Regions from separate parts of the Roseibium sp. M-1 genome, predicted to be linked through region 4. Evidence: riboswitches for the same ligand, from Rfam matches in the RefSeq annotation. Region 4 holds a riboswitch; each other region holds the start of a gene.
The links. A riboswitch is a leader RNA that binds a small molecule or an ion and turns the genes downstream of it on or off. The one in region 4 is predicted to bind cobalamin.
Positions count from the first base shown of each region.

Region 1: another riboswitch for cobalamin. It lies ahead of ACX3M4_RS00600 (DUF1636 family protein); the one in region 4 lies ahead of cobU (bifunctional adenosylcobinamide kinase/adenosylcobinamide-phosphate guanylyltransferase).
Region 2: another riboswitch for cobalamin. It lies ahead of ACX3M4_RS27185 (hypothetical protein); the one in region 4 lies ahead of cobU (bifunctional adenosylcobinamide kinase/adenosylcobinamide-phosphate guanylyltransferase).
Region 3: another riboswitch for cobalamin. It lies ahead of ACX3M4_RS18095 (CbtB domain-containing protein); the one in region 4 lies ahead of cobU (bifunctional adenosylcobinamide kinase/adenosylcobinamide-phosphate guanylyltransferase).

Region 1 covers NZ_CM137257.1:119,996-123,858, reverse strand. Annotated here, with positions in the region: gene ACX3M4_RS00615 (FecCD family ABC transporter permease) at 1-389, opposite strand, end outside; gene ACX3M4_RS00610 (ABC transporter substrate-binding protein) at 437-1,372, opposite strand; gene ACX3M4_RS00605 (ABC transporter ATP-binding protein) at 1,388-2,161, opposite strand; gene ACX3M4_RS00600 (DUF1636 family protein) at 2,158-2,562, opposite strand; cobalamin riboswitch at 2,951-3,162, opposite strand; gene ACX3M4_RS00595 (hypothetical protein) at 3,430-3,663, shown strand; gene ACX3M4_RS00590 (hypothetical protein) at 3,792-3,863, shown strand, end outside.
Region 2 covers NZ_CM137257.1:6,041,174-6,045,036, forward strand. Annotated here, with positions in the region: gene ACX3M4_RS27175 (TetR family transcriptional regulator) at 1-564, opposite strand, end outside; gene ACX3M4_RS27180 (hypothetical protein) at 761-1,042, opposite strand; gene ACX3M4_RS27185 (hypothetical protein) at 1,014-1,412, opposite strand; cobalamin riboswitch at 1,541-1,749, opposite strand; gene ACX3M4_RS27190 (trans-sulfuration enzyme family protein) at 2,024-3,181, opposite strand; gene ACX3M4_RS27195 (LysR substrate-binding domain-containing protein) at 3,273-3,863, shown strand, end outside.
Region 3 covers NZ_CM137257.1:4,004,744-4,008,606, forward strand. Annotated here, with positions in the region: gene polA (DNA polymerase I) at 1-1,857, opposite strand, end outside; cobalamin riboswitch at 2,034-2,256, shown strand; gene ACX3M4_RS18095 (CbtB domain-containing protein) at 2,290-2,460, shown strand; gene ACX3M4_RS18100 (CbtA family protein) at 2,435-3,160, shown strand; gene ACX3M4_RS18105 (hypothetical protein) at 3,235-3,777, shown strand; gene ACX3M4_RS18110 (DUF1636 family protein) at 3,781-3,863, opposite strand, start outside.
Region 4 covers NZ_CM137257.1:741,840-745,702, reverse strand. Annotated here, with positions in the region: gene cobW (cobalamin biosynthesis protein CobW) at 1-1,118, opposite strand, end outside; gene cobU (bifunctional adenosylcobinamide kinase/adenosylcobinamide-phosphate guanylyltransferase) at 1,115-1,666, opposite strand; cobalamin riboswitch at 1,701-1,913, opposite strand; tRNA gene ACX3M4_RS03425 (tRNA-Asn) at 2,249-2,324, shown strand; gene ACX3M4_RS03420 (hypothetical protein) at 2,509-3,863, opposite strand, start outside.

The DNA.
Region 1 (3,863 bases), 620 kb from region 4:
AGCGGCACCGTCAGAAGACCGAGGAACAGCCCCGTATGCAGGAGAGCCAGAATGGCCCCTGCAGCACCGCCGGAAGAAATGCCGAGAAGGTGTGGATCGGCCAGGGGATTGCGCGTGACGGATTGCAACGCGGCACCGACAAGCGCAAGACCGGCCCCCACAAGCCCGGCCAGAAACGCCCGCGGGAAGCGCAGCTCCCAGACGATCGCCTCCCGCCCGGAAGACCAGTCAGGCGTCACCAGATCCGGCCAGACTTTGTTGGCTGCAATGCCGAGCACCGTGCCGGCCGGGACATTGACTGCCCCGACCATGACCGCGACCACAATCGACAGAACCAGCAGCAGCAGGCCCGCCGGCGCAAGGCCCCAGCGGCTCGCGCCGAAACGCAAGGGCGCGCGGTCCTCCGGGTCGTGCCGGGTCACCTTCTGCAACAAGCTTATTCTCCCCAGAAACCGTCGGCGAGCTTTTGCACGGCCTTGATGTTGCGCGGGCCCGGCGTCGCCTCGACATACTCGAGCACGACGAAGCGATCGTTCTTGACGGCTTCGATCCCGGCCAGCGCCGGGTTATCGCGCATGAACGCGCGTTTCTGGTCCGCTGTCACCTCACCATAATTGACGATCACGACCACGTCCGGATTGCGCTCGACAACGGTTTCCCAGTCAGTCGTCGCCCAGCTCTTTTCAAGATCCTCCAGCACGTTGACGCCGCCGGCGGCCTCGATCAGCGCTGTCGGCATGGCGTAGCGGCCTGCCGTGAACGGCTTGTCCTCCCCGCTGTCATAGACGAACACCTTGAGTGGCGCTTCATTGCCGGGAAGTGAACTGCGGATACGATCAAGCTCCAGTTTGTAGGACCCGACCAGATCATAGGCTGTGTCCTCCACAGCGAAGATACGGCCGAGGTTCAAGAGGTCGTTATACATATCGTCAAGCGAGGCCTTGGCCTTGCTGCCGATATGAATGCAGCTTTCGGTTAGTTCGTAGACCTTGATGCCGAAGGGCTCCAGCGTCTCCGGCGTCACTTCGCCGCCAACCTTCATGCCGTAGTTCCAGCCTGCGAAATAAAAATCCGCGTCGGCACCGATCAGAACCTCTTTCGAAGGATATTTCGACGACAGCTCCGGCAGTTCGGCCACACCGGAGCGCATCTGCTCGTCCAGCGTCTTCCAGCCGGAAATGCCGGTATATCCGGCCATCCGGTCGCGCAGTCCGAGGACCAGCATCATCTCAGTCAGATTGACGTCGTTCGATATGGCGGCCGCCGGGACGCTGTCGAAGGTGACATCCCGGTCGCAGCTCTTCACGGTAACCTGCGCAAAGGAGGTCCCGGCATAAAGAACCGCGGCAAGGCCGAGGGCTAACTGTTTCATGGCATTTCTCCAGGATCAAAGATGGAAAGTCAGATGAGGGCGTTCGCTCGCGGCAAGGAGTTCCCTTTGCACGCGCACCCCGTAGGCGTGTTCGATATGGGCCGGCGACAAAACCCTGTCCGGCGCCCCATAGGCAACGCTCCTGCCCTTGTGGAGCAGCAGCAGCCGGTCGCAGACGCCGGCCGCGAGGTTGAGGTCGTGCAGGCTGGCGACCACCGTGATGTCGAGACTGGCGATCAGGGCCACGATCTCCAGTTGATGGCGAATGTCGAGATGGTTGGTCGGCTCGTCCAGGATCAGGAGCTGCGGTTCCTGCGCAAGGGCACGTGCGACCATCACGCGCTGACGTTCGCCACCGGAAAGCGTTCCAAAGGCGCGGGCTGCGTAGGGCAGCAGGTCCATGCGCTCCAGAGCATCCGCAACTATTTCCGCATCCCGTTTGCCGCCCGAGGCAAAGCCGGAACCGTGCGGCCGCCGGCCGAGCACCACGATTTCCCTGACACTGAGGGCGAAATCCGTCGGTTGCTCCTGCAGGACGGCAGCGACCTTGCGGGCAACCGCGCGCGGCGATTGCCGCCAGATATCGGCGCCGTCGAGAAGAACGGCACCGCTCGCCGGACGGTGGAAGCGGTAAAGCAGGCGCAGCAGGGTGGACTTGCCGGCCCCGTTGGCACCGGCAATCCCGAGCACCTGTCCCGGCCCCAGATCGAAGCTCAGAGGATGGAGCACCGGTTCGCTTCTGCCCGGCTTCCAGCTTACCTCCCGCACCGAGAGCGCAGCACCGCTCATGACAGCGCAGCCTTGCCGGCCTCGGTCACGATCACGGCTGCAGGAAAGTGAAAAGGTGGAACCCCGCCCATCTTTTGAGCCTTTTCCTTGCTTCGGCTTCGATCCGTTTCCGCCAACCGCTTGCTTTCGGCAAAATCAACGAGCGCATCGATATCCGCCTGCGGATCAACGTCCCCGAACAGGTAGATTGCCTTGTCCGTTGCCCGGAACGCGGCGATGCAAGGCCGTGAACAACCGGCGAGCCCGGCTGTCCCGGAGATTTCGAACCCATCGCCCACGAAGGGAGACGCCATCGACATGGCTTCCTGAAGACGCCGTAGCAGCCGGTATCCGGGCAGGCACTGCGTCCCTCTGTGCCGGCAACTGGTGCAGACCTCGATCCGGTGCTGGCCGCAGGTCATGGTCTGCCTTCTTCCGGCATGGAATCGGCTCGCTCGACAACCTTCGGCAAAGCCGGTTTTCGGCCCCGTCGCGGATGGGAAGCTCTTCTGAACGAACTGATCGATCCCTCCCCGGTGCGCGAAAGCTCATTCAGCGTCACCACGTTCCCCTCTGTCGTCGAGGCGAACGGGACCTGGCAGCCATTCGGGCGCATGGCCCTGACCACGCGGTCGCAAAGACTGCTTGCCCGTGTGGGAAGCTCATGGAGATCTTGTGAATTGCTTGTCCGTTTCCGGTTCATATCGCCCTCCGCGATTGCGCGGCGTGGCGGAAAACCGAATGTCAGTCTGTGTCAGCAGGTGCCGATAAGCCATGTCACTCGCTCCTCCGGGACACCCCGCCCGGGTTGAAGTTGAAGATGCGATGGCAGGTCTCCTGACTTGCGGGTCGAAGCTCGCCTGATCCTTCCCGGGGTTTCCCCAGTGGCGCTTTCAGGTTCGCTCACCGCTCACAGTTGCGGGGGCAGTCACGGATTTGGCGCTTGTCGGCAAACCGCACCGTGTTCCCTTTTCATCCCGATCCAACGTGTGGAATCGGGAACCATCTCCTTTTGAGTGACTGAAATTGAAGGAGCTGTCAATTGGTCCGGACGGATCGAGCAAGAGGTTTGCCTCAAAATGCTGATTGGCCATTTCCCGGAAGGTACACGGGTGCGGAATGTCTTCGTCTGCAGAATTGCCCGCCAAGTCGTCGGCGCGATTGGGTAGCATCTTTACAACCTGTGGACACCGTCGCAAGTTCCGGCTAATTCAAACGAATTGATTTCATCAGGTTCCTGGAAGGACATCTCGTTCTTTTCCGGATGCGCCGTTTTCACCTAGATCGACATGTCTGTTTCCGAGTATTTCCTGGCCGTCGCATTTATCGTTCTGTTCGTGCCTGTCCGGTGGATCTGGGTCGCAATCACACTAAGCTTCTCGCTTCTCGTTGCCGCGAACCTGTTGCCCCGTTCACTGCTCCAACAACTGGATATTCCGGGAAGCGTCGCCCTGACGCAGTTTTTGCTTGTGGCCGCCACGGCGTCTATCCGGCTCGGAATCGAGCGCTGGCGGAACCGATGACGCCGGCCGGATTCAGACGGGAGGCATGCCGTTGCACATGTTCTGAAGATACATCCAGCTTCGAAAATCCGGCTACCGATGCTTTTGTTAGCGCGTTATGAAGGCTGTAGGCGGGATCTCGAACTTGCATGTTTCACCAAGCTTCACATGCGGAACGGCCTTCATCAACACGGCAGGCCGCCAGGATGCTGCTCAAGGGC
Region 2 (3,863 bases), 1.3 Mb from region 4:
ATTTACCAGTGCGCCATTGTCTTCGCCCGCCGCCATTGCTTCCATGGCGTCGACAGATGTCGTGAACATCAGGCCGATCAGCATCTTAGGATGCAGGGTGTTCCGGTCGAGATCGGGCACAGTCGCGGCCAGCATCTCGAACAGTCTGGATATTCCGGGCGCACTGTAATCCTGCGCCTTGACCAGGACGCTCTCCTGTTCAGAGGAAGCCCGCTGGATCAGAAAGATGAACGGGTCCCTCTGTCCGGTTTTCGGATTGAAGCCAAGATTGACCAAGGCATCGAAATAGGCGCAGGTGAGGTCCTCGATGCTCGGAGGAGAGCCGTTGCCTGCATTCTTGACCGCTTCGAGGCGGCCCAGAAGTTCGGTATCCAGTTGCTGAAAGCGGCTCTTCAGAAGTTCCAGAAGCAGGTCGCTCTTGCTGCCGAAGTAATAGTTCACAGAGGCGACATTGGCTTCCGAGGCGTCCGTGATCTCGCGCACGGAAGTGGCCGAAATACCCTTTTCAGCCATCAGTCTTTCCGCATTCAACAACAGGCGCTGGCGTGTCGGTTCCGGCTCCATACTCCCTCCTCGGTTGGTCTGGAGGATGTAGACCGAAAGACGGGAGAGTTCAAACGTTGTTTGAAAAAGAGAGCCTGTTTCCTTTCATGTGTCAGGACGGTCAAAAAGGGGGCTCCAATCCGGTCGTTTATCTAATTTGCAATTTGATCCCAAAAGCCGCCAATCGTTCCGACCGCAATTTGTGAAGCCGTCGCCGTCAGCGATCACTCGGGTGATCGATGAATGTTATGCCGCGATAGTCCTTGCGGAAGCGGCCGAAGTCGCTGAGTGCCGGGACGACCTGTTCCAGAAACAGGCGCCCCACTTTCGTTGAGCCGCCCGGGAAGGCGACGCAGCCGTCGATGGCACCGGCCTTGGCCCAGTCCTTTATCGCGGCGACGGCATCGGTGGGCGTTCCAACAACCAGCCAGTGCGCCGATCCGATGACTTCCGGCCATAGCAGAAGGTCTTCAAGCGCCGTTGCGCGGGAAAATGACAACGTCCGGATCAAGCGCGACGATTGCCTCATAGTTCGGTTCGCTCTGGGTCTGCCCGGTAACAGCAACCGAGCCGTCCTCGGGCCAGTAACCCGGTTCCTTGAGACCATCAGCATCGAGACCGACAAGGGTTTCGACCCCGGCCACCGCGCGGACGAATTCGCCGTTATAAGCATTGAAGGCGACGATCCGGCTGACCGGGTTTTCGAAGGTGACGGTGACATCGGTTTCGTCGGTCACCGAGATTGGATCAGCCAGGGCAGCGCCGGTCACACCGGCCAACACAAAGACGGCCGCAATGGCCAGGCGAACGTGGCGAAGGTCCGGAACCTTAATTCGGCCGGACAGATTTGAAGAAATGGTCGTGAGCAAGTGTCCCGTGCTCCAGTTGCGGCGAAGCAAACGGAGACGGGTATGACCCATGGCCGGCCAGGTAGCCGGGATCGGTACACCTTCGGGTGCAAGTCATGAGACCCTCCTCCAGGACACCCCGCCCGGGTTTGATTGAACAAGCGCCGGCAGGTCTCCTGGCTTGTGGGTCAACACGCTCCCCGGCCTTCCCAGATCCGTTCCGGTCCAGTGGCCAGCTTGAGGGCGCTCTTCGCTTACAGTTGCGGGGACAGCTCCGGGTTTGCGACGTGCTCAAGCCTCCGCCGTGCACCGGATTCCCTTTTCATTCCTTTCGGAAACCGACGGCTCTTTGTGCGGGATTCCTCAAGACTAGTCAACGGCAGCATAAGGAAAACAGGCAGTGCAGACACATGCGGCCGGCCCTGGCGTTACTGGCAGTATTCACAGTAGGGCATTTTGGCGTTTGTCTTCTGAGCGCCCCTCTTTTCGGTGCTACCGGTTCCCCCCGGGTCAAGACGGCAACCCGGCGTGGCATTTAACGAAATATCTCGATGTCGTATCGGCGGGGCCAATTCCCGTTCTTTCACCTTCAGGACGGGAGTGAAAGAGAACCCCCGCAGATAGGCAGACCCTCAGGCCAGCATGCCGAAGAAGCGATCCAGGTCGTTGCGCAGGTCGCGTTCGTCCTCCAGTCCGATGCTCAGCCGCAGGATGATGCTGTTGTTGCGGGGATGCGGGGGCACGCGCGACGCAGCGACGTTCATCGGGGCGACCAGGCTGCGCGTGCTGCCCCAGGACGAGCCGATGGAGAACACTTCCAGCCCGTTCAGTGCGGCGTCGAGTTTCGGTCTGGCCGTCTCCGGGAGGACCACGGAGAAGACGCCACTTGATCCGCTGAAATCGCGTTTCCAGAACACGTGACCCGGGCTGTCCGGCAACGCGGGAAACAGAACTTCGCCAATGCCCCGGCCTGAAAGCTCGGTGGCGAGACCGGTCGCCACGCGGCCCACATGAGACAGACGCAGGGCCATCGTTTCCAGCCCGCGCAGCACAAGCGACACGGCATCCGGTGCGACCCCGATGCCCAGCATCCGCATCGTGTCGCGCAGCCGGCGGCGCAGATCCGGGTCGGCAACGGTGACGGCGCCCATCAGAACATCGGAATGACCTCCCGCGTATTTGGTCAGCGCCTGGGCCGAAAAATCGATGCCGTGTGCGAGCGGTTTGAAGAGCAGCGGCGTTGCCCAGGTATTGTCGATGCCGGTCAGAATGCCGCGCGCGCGGGCCACGGCCGCAATGGCGGGAATGTCTTCCACTTCCATCGTCGTCGAGCCGGGTGACTCGGTCCAGATCAGGCGCGTCTGCGGGCGGATGTGCTCCTCGATCCCCGCGCCGATGCCGGGTGGATAAACGGACCAGGAAATGCCCATGGGTTCCAGAAGGTCACGGCACAGGCCGGTTGCGGGCGGGTAGACCGTTTCGGGAAGGAGCAGGTGGTCGCCCGGCCGGAGCACGCTGAGGAAGACAACGGATATCGCCGCCAGCCCCGAAGGCAAAAGCACCGTCTTCGCACCGCCCTCCAAGGCACTCAGCTGAGCCTCCAGCACGCGGTGTGTCGGCGTGCCGTGCAGGCCATAGGAATATCCGTCCAGATCGCGCTTTTCGCGGTTTGCGTAGTCAGCGGCATCGTCGAAGACGATCCCGGACGCACGATGCGTCGAAACGCCAAGGGAAGTGTATCCGTCTTTCGAAACCTCGGGATGATGGACGGTGAGGGTTGCATCGTGCATGCGCAGGCTCCTTTTCTGTCGGGGAAACATTGCACGGCGGTCGACGCAGGAATACTGATAGAGGCTTATCAGTCTATGCGAAAATCTTATAATGCAGCACCGTCAGCTCGAGGCCTTCAATGCGGTCATGATTTCCGGCTCAACCGTCCGGGCCGCGGAACTGATGCGGGTAACCCAGCCTGCCGTCTCCCGGCTGATCGCTGAGCTGGAGCAGGCGGTGCGTTTTCCCCTGTTCGACAGGGTGCGTGGCCGGTTGGTGCCCACGCCTGAGGGCCGGCTTTTCTTTCGCGAGGTCGAGCAGAATTTCCGCGGCATGGACCGGCTGCGGGCGGCGGCGGCCAACATCCGGGATTTCGGAACCGGGTCGTTGCGGGTGGCCTCCCTTTCGGCGGCGGGCGTGTCCCTTGTCCCGGCGGCGGTGCGGGCCTTTCGTGCCCGGCATCCCGATGTGCGTATAACGCTACACATCACCTGGTCGGCCGCGATCCGCAACGGGGTGGCGGACGGCCGGTATGACATTGGAATCGCGGCGGATGAGATCGAGCGGACCGGTGTCGACAGCCAGGTCTTCGGCAATTACCCCGGGGTCATCGCCATGCCCTCGGATCATCCGCTTGTTTGCCACGACGAGATAACTCCCGCCCTCTTGAAGGATTGCCCGATTGTCGGCCTTGCGCCGGAG
Region 3 (3,863 bases), 3.3 Mb from region 4:
TTCGCCGGAAAGCCGCGACAGCATCTGCCGGTCGACGGAAATGCCGCGCTTTTCCATGCGCGCCAGCACCGGCACCATCGGCCGTTCCAGCGTCTCGTAGACGGTCGCCATGTGATCGGACGCCAGCCGCGGCTTCAGGATCAGCCACAGGCGCAGGGTAACGTCGGCATCCTCGGCGGCATAGGCGGTTGCCTTGTCGATCGCTACCTTGTCGAAGGTGATCATCGACTTGCCCGAGCCGCAGACTTCCTTGAAGGGGATCGGCTTGTGGCCGAGCCAGCGCTCGGAAAGTTCGTCCATGCCGTTGCCGCCCTTGCCGGCATCGACCGTATAGGACAGCAGCATCGTGTCGTCGTAAGGCGCGATGTCGACGCCGTGGCGGGTCATCACCAGCCAGTCGTATTTGAGGTTCTGCGCGATCTTCAGGACCGAACGGTCCTCCAGCATCGGCTTCAGGACTTCGATAGCATCCTTCAGCGGGATCTGGCCCTCGATCAGGCCGCCGCCACCAAGCAGATCGCCCTCGCCGTCAACATGGGCAAGCGGCACATAGCAGGCCTTGCCCGGCTCGGTCGACAGCGACAGGCCGACGAGATTGGCCTGCATGGCGTCGAGGGACGTGGTTTCGGTGTCGAAGGCGACATAGCCCTTTTCATAGGCCGCCGCGCACCATTCCTTCAGGCGCTCGAGGCTTGTCACCGTCTCGTAGGCGCCGGAATCGACCGGGATCGCGCGCATGGCCTCGACGCGGGCATCGGCCACGGTCTGCGGCACCATCAGGCCGTCGTTCCCCGGCGCGGCATCGCCCGGCGTCCTGGCAGCTTCCGAGCCGGCGCTGTCGCCGCCGCGCTCCACCATGCGGCCCTTGTGGTCGGGCGTATCCCAGCCCGGCACCTGGAAGTCGGCCGCCTCGACATTGGTCAGTTCCGCGCCGGTCATTTCCGCAACGCGCTTGGTCAGCGTCGAAAAGCCCATGGCCTTCAGGAAGCCGACCGCCTTCGGCCCGTCGACCTCCGTCACCGACAGGTCGCCGACCGGTACCTTGACCGGCACGTCCTGCTTCAGGGTTACAAGTTGTTTCGAGATGCGTGCCTGATCGGCGAACTCGATCAGGTTCTCGCGCCGCTTGTTCTGCTTGATCGAACCGGCATTGGCGAGCAGGGATTCCAGGTCGCCGAATTCGTTGATCAGAAGCGCGGCGGTCTTGAGGCCGATGCCCGGCACGCCCGGCACGTTGTCGACGCTGTCGCCGGCCAGCGACTGCACCTCGATAACCTTGTCCGGGCCGACGCCGAATTTTTCGAAAACCTCAGCTTCACCGAAGATCTTGTTCTTCATGGTGTCGATCATGCCGACCTTCGGCCCGATCAGCTGCATCAGGTCCTTGTCGCCCGAAACGATGGTGACCCGTGCGCCCTGAGCGGCCGCCTGGACGGCATAGGTCGCGATGAGGTCGTCGGCCTCGAAGCCTTCCTGTTCGATGCAATGCACGGAAAAGGCCCGTGTCGCCTCGCGGATCAGACCGAATTGCGGCACGAGATCTTCCGGCGGTTCCGGCCGGTGGGCCTTGTATTGCGGATAGATCTCGTTGCGGAATGTCTGCCCCGAATGGTCGAAGATCACCGCGAAATGGGTCGGCTCGTCGCCTTCTTCCGGGGTGAGGCCCTCCTGCAGCAGCTTCCACAGCATGTTGCAGAAGCCGGAGACCGCGCCGACCGGCAGCCCGTCGGGCTTGCGGGTGAGCGGCGGCAGCGCGTGATAGGCGCGGAAGATGAAGGTGGAACCATCGACCAGAATGAGGTGGTCGTCAGCGGTGAGGGCGGGGGAAGAGCTTTGCGTCGACATGGCGCGGATCATGCCCGCAGCCCGCCCTTGAGAAAAGTCCTAAAGGAAAAAATTCGGGGCTGCGTCCACCGCCATCGGCGCCCCCTCATCGAGGGTTGCGGGCAAGGCCATTTGCAGTGCCGTCTTCCGGCAAGACCGCTTCGGAACGGAATTTGTCGGAATCGACCTTTCGCAGGCAAAGCAAATAGGCCATTATGGAAAGGCTTGGTTTTCCACAGCGGCACAAAGTGCCGGGAAACGAACAGGGAATTCGGATACGGCGTACCCAACTCGGGCGCCGGGTGCCGAAGCCGCCCCCGCGACTGTATGCGGAGAGTGCCGACCATCGATGCCACTTGCGTTAGACGCAGGGAAGGCGGTCAGGCGCTGCGACCCGCGAGCCAGGAGACCTGCCAGGCAAAGGCCAACCCCGGCTGTCGGGTGTGACAGCAACGAGGACACGACATGACTGCTCTGACTTCAAAAGCCACTCTCTCCGTTTCCAAGATCCTGCCGCTGGCTTTCGCCGCGATCCTGGGCCTCGGCATCATCACCATCACCGGACACGTGCAGGCCGGCGCCCTGCATGACGCGGCACACGACGTGCGCCATGCGACCGGCTTCCCCTGCCACTAAGATGCTGACACGATTGCTGACCAGCGGCCTGTTCGCTGGCGCTGCAGCAGGGCTTATCGCGGCTCTTCTGCAGCTTTTCTTCGTGCAGCCCGTGCTGCTTCATGCCGAGCTTTATGAATCCGGCGAACTGGTGCATTTCGGCGCGGCCGCCGTCAGTGCGCACCAGGATCTCGGCGGCTTCGACGCCGTTCGCGACGGGCTCAGCGTCATCTTCACCATGCTGACTTATACCGGCTATGCCTTCGCGCTTCTGGCGGCAATGGCACTTGCCGAAATGCGCGATGCGAAGATCACAGCCCGCAGCGGCCTCATCTGGGGCCTCGCAGGTTTCCTGACCTTCCACTTCGCGCCGGCTTTCTCGCTGCCGCCGGAAGTGCCGGGGGTTGCCGCCGCAGATGTCGGTATCCGGCAGGTCTGGTGGTGGACGACGGTGGTGACGACCGGTGCGGGCCTTTGGCTGATTGCCTTCGGCCGCAACTGGCTCGCCTTCGGCGCGGCCGCCATTCTCCTGCTGACACCCCATGTCGTCGGCGCGCCTGAGCCGGATGCCTTCACCGGGCCGGTGCCCACTGAAATCGGTGCGCTTTTTGCCAGCCGGGCTCTTGGGGTCGGCATGGCCGCCTGGATGCTGCTCGGCTGTTTCGCTGCCTATTTCTGGCAGCGCGAGGGCGCCCGGGCGGAAGCGGCCCAGACGGCCTGATCCTGTCACCGGACTGAAACGAACCGGGAGGAACCTCTGTTCCCCCGGTTTTTCAATGTGATAACGGAAAACTCATGGAACGCTCCCTAGTTCTCTTTGCCATCGGCCTGATCTTCGGCGGTGGCATCGGTTTTGTCGTTGCAGCCGGCAACGGCGTCACCTTTGACGGGCACGACCACAGCACCGGCCACGCCGCGAACCACGTCATGCCGGCACCCAACGATCCTGCGGCCGGACAACCGGCCGAGCACACAAAGGCGCATGCAGGCGGCCATAACCACGACATGCTGGTCTCGCTGCCCGCGGGACCCAACGCCCCGACGCTGGACATCTCGCTGGAACCGGACCCGGTCTCGGGCTGGAACCTGCACATACTGACGGAAAACTTCACCTTCGCACCGGCTCATGCCGGACTGGCGGATGTCCCTGGTGAAGGACACGCGCATATCTATGTCAACGGCGAGAAGGTCGCCCGGGTCTACGGGCCCTGGTTCCACGTGCCCGCCCTGCCGAAAGGCGCGGCCATGGTCGAGGTAACGCTGAACGCCAACGATCACAGCACACTGGCGATCGACGGTGACGTGCTGAAAAAGTCGGTGATGATCAGGTCCGAATAAACGTCAGCCGTGTCCGGGTTTCAGGGCCGGGATACGCGCCCGCAGACAGAAGCGGAGACGCCCGCAGGGCCGGGCGTCCTCGATCC
Region 4 (3,863 bases):
CTCAATTCGCCCAGCAGCGAACGCACACCGGCAAGATCCAGCCCCTTGAGACCGATCACAACCAGCTTGCCGGCGCTTTCCGCCCCTGCCGCGAACCAGGTTTCGACGCGTGGCCCGACGGCCTGAACCATGGCCGGCGCCGCCTTGCCTTCGACACGAACCGCACCCTTGATGCGCAGCACGCCTTTCAGCGCCATGGCTTCCAGCACCTTAGCTTCCGCATCCTTCAGGCTGGCAAAGGCACTGACTTCGAGCACATGGCTTTCGAAATCGTCGTGATGATGATGGTCGTGGTGGTGATCATGATGATGGTCGTCGTCATCGTGGTCATGGTCATTATCGTCGTGATCATGGTCGTGGTCATCGTCGTGATGATGGTGATGATGCTCGTGGCGGAGGGCCATGTCGTCTTCGGCAGCGGACTCGCGGCCGAGCAGGACCTCGATCGGCAGCGTGCCCTTCTCGGCAGAGACGATATGTACGGCGGGGCGCACATCCGCGGCAATCCGCTCGTGAACGGTCTTCAGAACATCCTCGGCGACGAGATCAGCCTTGTTCAGCACCACCAGATCCGCGCAGCGGAGCTGATCATGGAAAAGCTCTTCAACCGGACTGTCGTGGTCGAGCGCCTCATCGGCGGCCCGCTGCGCGGCCAAAGCCTCTTCGTCAAGGGCGATGCGGCCTTCGGCGAGCGCGGCTGCGTCCAGAACCGTCACGACACCATCCACGGTCACCTTCGGTTTGACACTCGGCCAGGAAAAGGCGCGCACCAGCGGCTGCGGCAAAGCGAGACCAGACGTTTCGATGACGATATGCTCCGGCGGGTTGTCGCGGGCGAGCAACATTTCCATGGTCGGCAGGAAATCGTCGGCGACAGTGCAGCAGATGCAGCCGTTGGTCAGCTCGACCACTTCTTCGGCGGCGCAATCCGGATCGGCGCAGCCGTTCACCAGCGAACCGTCGAATCCCATGTCGCCGAATTCGTTGACGATCAGCGCGATCCGCTTGCCGTTGGCATTGGTCAGGAGATTACGGATCAGCGTGGTCTTGCCCGCGCCCAGAAACCCGGTGACGATGGTTGCCGGGATTTTCCGGCCCGACTGTTGAGAAGAAGTCATAATCTGATATCCGGTTGAGAGGTGGGTTTCAGAAGGATCGGCAGGCCGGCGGCAACGAACACCACTTTGGAGCAGACCCCGGCCATAACCTGATTGAGCCGGCCCTGCGCATCGCGGAACGACCTTGAGAGGCGGTTCTCCGGCACGATGCCCATGCCGACCTCGTTGGAGACGAAAACAACAGGACCGGCAAGCCTGGGCACCGCCGCGCAGAGCTGCGCGGTTTCTTCGGCAAGATCCCTTTTGGCAAAGAGAAGATTGGAGAGCCAGAGCGTCAGGCAATCGACGAGAATGGCCCGGTCCGGACGGCTTTCGGCGGCAAGAATGCCGGCAAGGTCGGTCTGTTCCTCGATTGTCTTCCAGGTGTCGCCACGCTGTTGCCTGTGCAAGGCGATGCGCTTGCCCATTTCCGCGTCATGGGCGGCGCCGGTCGCGACATAGAGTTTCGGAAAACCGGTCTCTTCCACGAGCCGTTCGGCGAACCGGCTCTTGCCGGAGCGGGCTCCGCCGAGGACCAGGGCGGTCCGTGCGCCGTGTTGATCAGTCAAATCCGTCTCCCGGCCGTCCACCCGACGGTCCCCAAGGGTTGTTCCTGCGACGGCCGGTCTCCTGGCTTGCGGTTCATCGCGTCTGCACCCCTTCCCGGCTCGTTTCAAGCCAGTGGTTTTCGTGCAGCCGCTCACCGCTCACAGTTGCGGGGGCAGCTCCGGATCTGGAGCAATCAGCTCCGCACCGGATTCCCGTTTCATCCGGACCGGGCACACGCCCTCTCCGGAACCGTCAGGACCTTCCTAACCGGATCTTGAGGCGCACACAAGCACCGCTCTTTTCACTCGTTCGGCAAGCACACTGCGCCCGATCCCGCGCAAACACCTGATTATCCGGCCGCATCCTTGCAAGCTTTGCGGATGGTTGAGCTGTTTCGATGTATCAAAGTGCTGGAAACGCAGCGTTTTACAGGCCGTTTCTAACCTCTATCGGTCTGAAAAATATCGGGTTTTCCACATAGGCTCCAAAAAAACGCCAGAGCGGAGAAAAAAACGCCTTGAGGGGCTTGGCAAACGGATCAAGCCTTTGATATACGCATCTCCATCGACGGGGCGGCAACACGCTGGCCCCGAGCGTGGTGATCCCCAGTAGCTCAGTTGGTAGAGCAAGCGACTGTTAATCGCTGGGTCGCTGGTTCGAGTCCGGCCTGGGGAGCCATCACCACTCTCTTCTAAATCCAAGAAATCATTGAGTTGTAGAAGCTCTGGGTCCTCCAGGCGCACGTTACGCGTTTGTCGATAGGGTACACCGAGTGCGTATTTGCATGGAATATCTTCGGCAACCTGGTCTTGAAAAGCCTCAAGCTGCCCTCAGCAGCCCTGCAAGCGGACTGACAACACTGTTAGAGCACGTCATCTGACAAACTGATCTTCAGAACCATGTCATTGTAGTCGAAATCGGAGTTTTCGGACGCCGACAGGTCTTCGAATCCAAATGTGTTTGTGCCGAATGTGCGGATATATTCATAACCGCCGTCGTGTGCATCGCCGATAAAGAAGACGTTGCCCGTCTGGGTGAAGAGAACGGGGGCATAGAAGCCGTCTTCGCCGTCAACCACCCAGGTATCCTCAAAGCCGAACGTACCGCCGCCGCCTTCCAGCAGAAAACCGCCGTCGACCTCGTCCCGGAGGGACTGCCGGAATTCCTCCGTGTTGCCGTAGTCGACGCCGCCGACGCTCGACGGGTCCCCCGTTTCCGGATCCAGTGACAGGCGAACAAAGCCGATCTGGTTGGTATTGCCGCAACTGCCCGAGAGGTTGACCGTCACCTCGGTGCCGTGTTCCAGGAAAATGAATTCCTGGTTGAAGGTGCGTTGCGCGGACGCGAGCAGTTCCAGCAGGGAGAGCCCATTTTCGACCTCGGCGACGATCTGGAATTCGCCGACGCCCAGGATCGTGTTTTCCGAGGTCGAAAGGTTCTGGATGTCCGGATCGAGATTGATCTGACCATTCCCGGAGAGGATCGCGAAACAAAGGGTCTGGTCTGCCTCAAGGTAAACCGTCTGGCTGCCGACCAGAAGGAGGCTCAGATCGTCGGCATGAACTGAGGATAGCGACCCTCGAACCGACTGCTCGAACGAGACGTCCGAGCCTGCGACACCCTCTCTCGAAACGTAGTCGCCTTCCGCATCCTTCACATAGAGCAGGATGGTGTCGCCATCTCTGTTGCCGGCCGCCTGCAAGACGCTGAAGGAGATCCAACTGCCGAATTCCTGGTCGTCGGGTCCAATGCCGAAATCCGTCAGTCCCAGGCACTTGCCGCCGTCCTTGAGTTCAAGCGTGCCTTCCTGGAGATCCACATCGACAGTCAGCACCGTGCTGGTGACACCCGCCTTGACGAGTTTGTCCAGCGTCGTGCCCTCGGTATATTCCGTCATCGTGACCGTGTAAGTCCCGTCGCCCAGTTGCATAGCGGATGTCTGCCATTGACCGTCGATGTCGGCCTGCGTGTTCGAGAACTGGTGAATGACGACATCGCCCAGTTTGACTTCGACCGTGGCGTAGTTGAGGCCCTGGATCTTGTTGGTCTCAGCCTTCAGCCAGTCGCTGTAGTCTGCCGCGGTCACGTTGAGGCCCGTCCAGCCGAAGGCGACGCTCCCGAACGAGGTCGTGATGGTGTTGGTGTTGAGGTTTACCTGCCCGTCGAGGGCGACAAAATTCGTGCCCCCCTCGAGTCGCCCGGCAATGGGTGTCGACG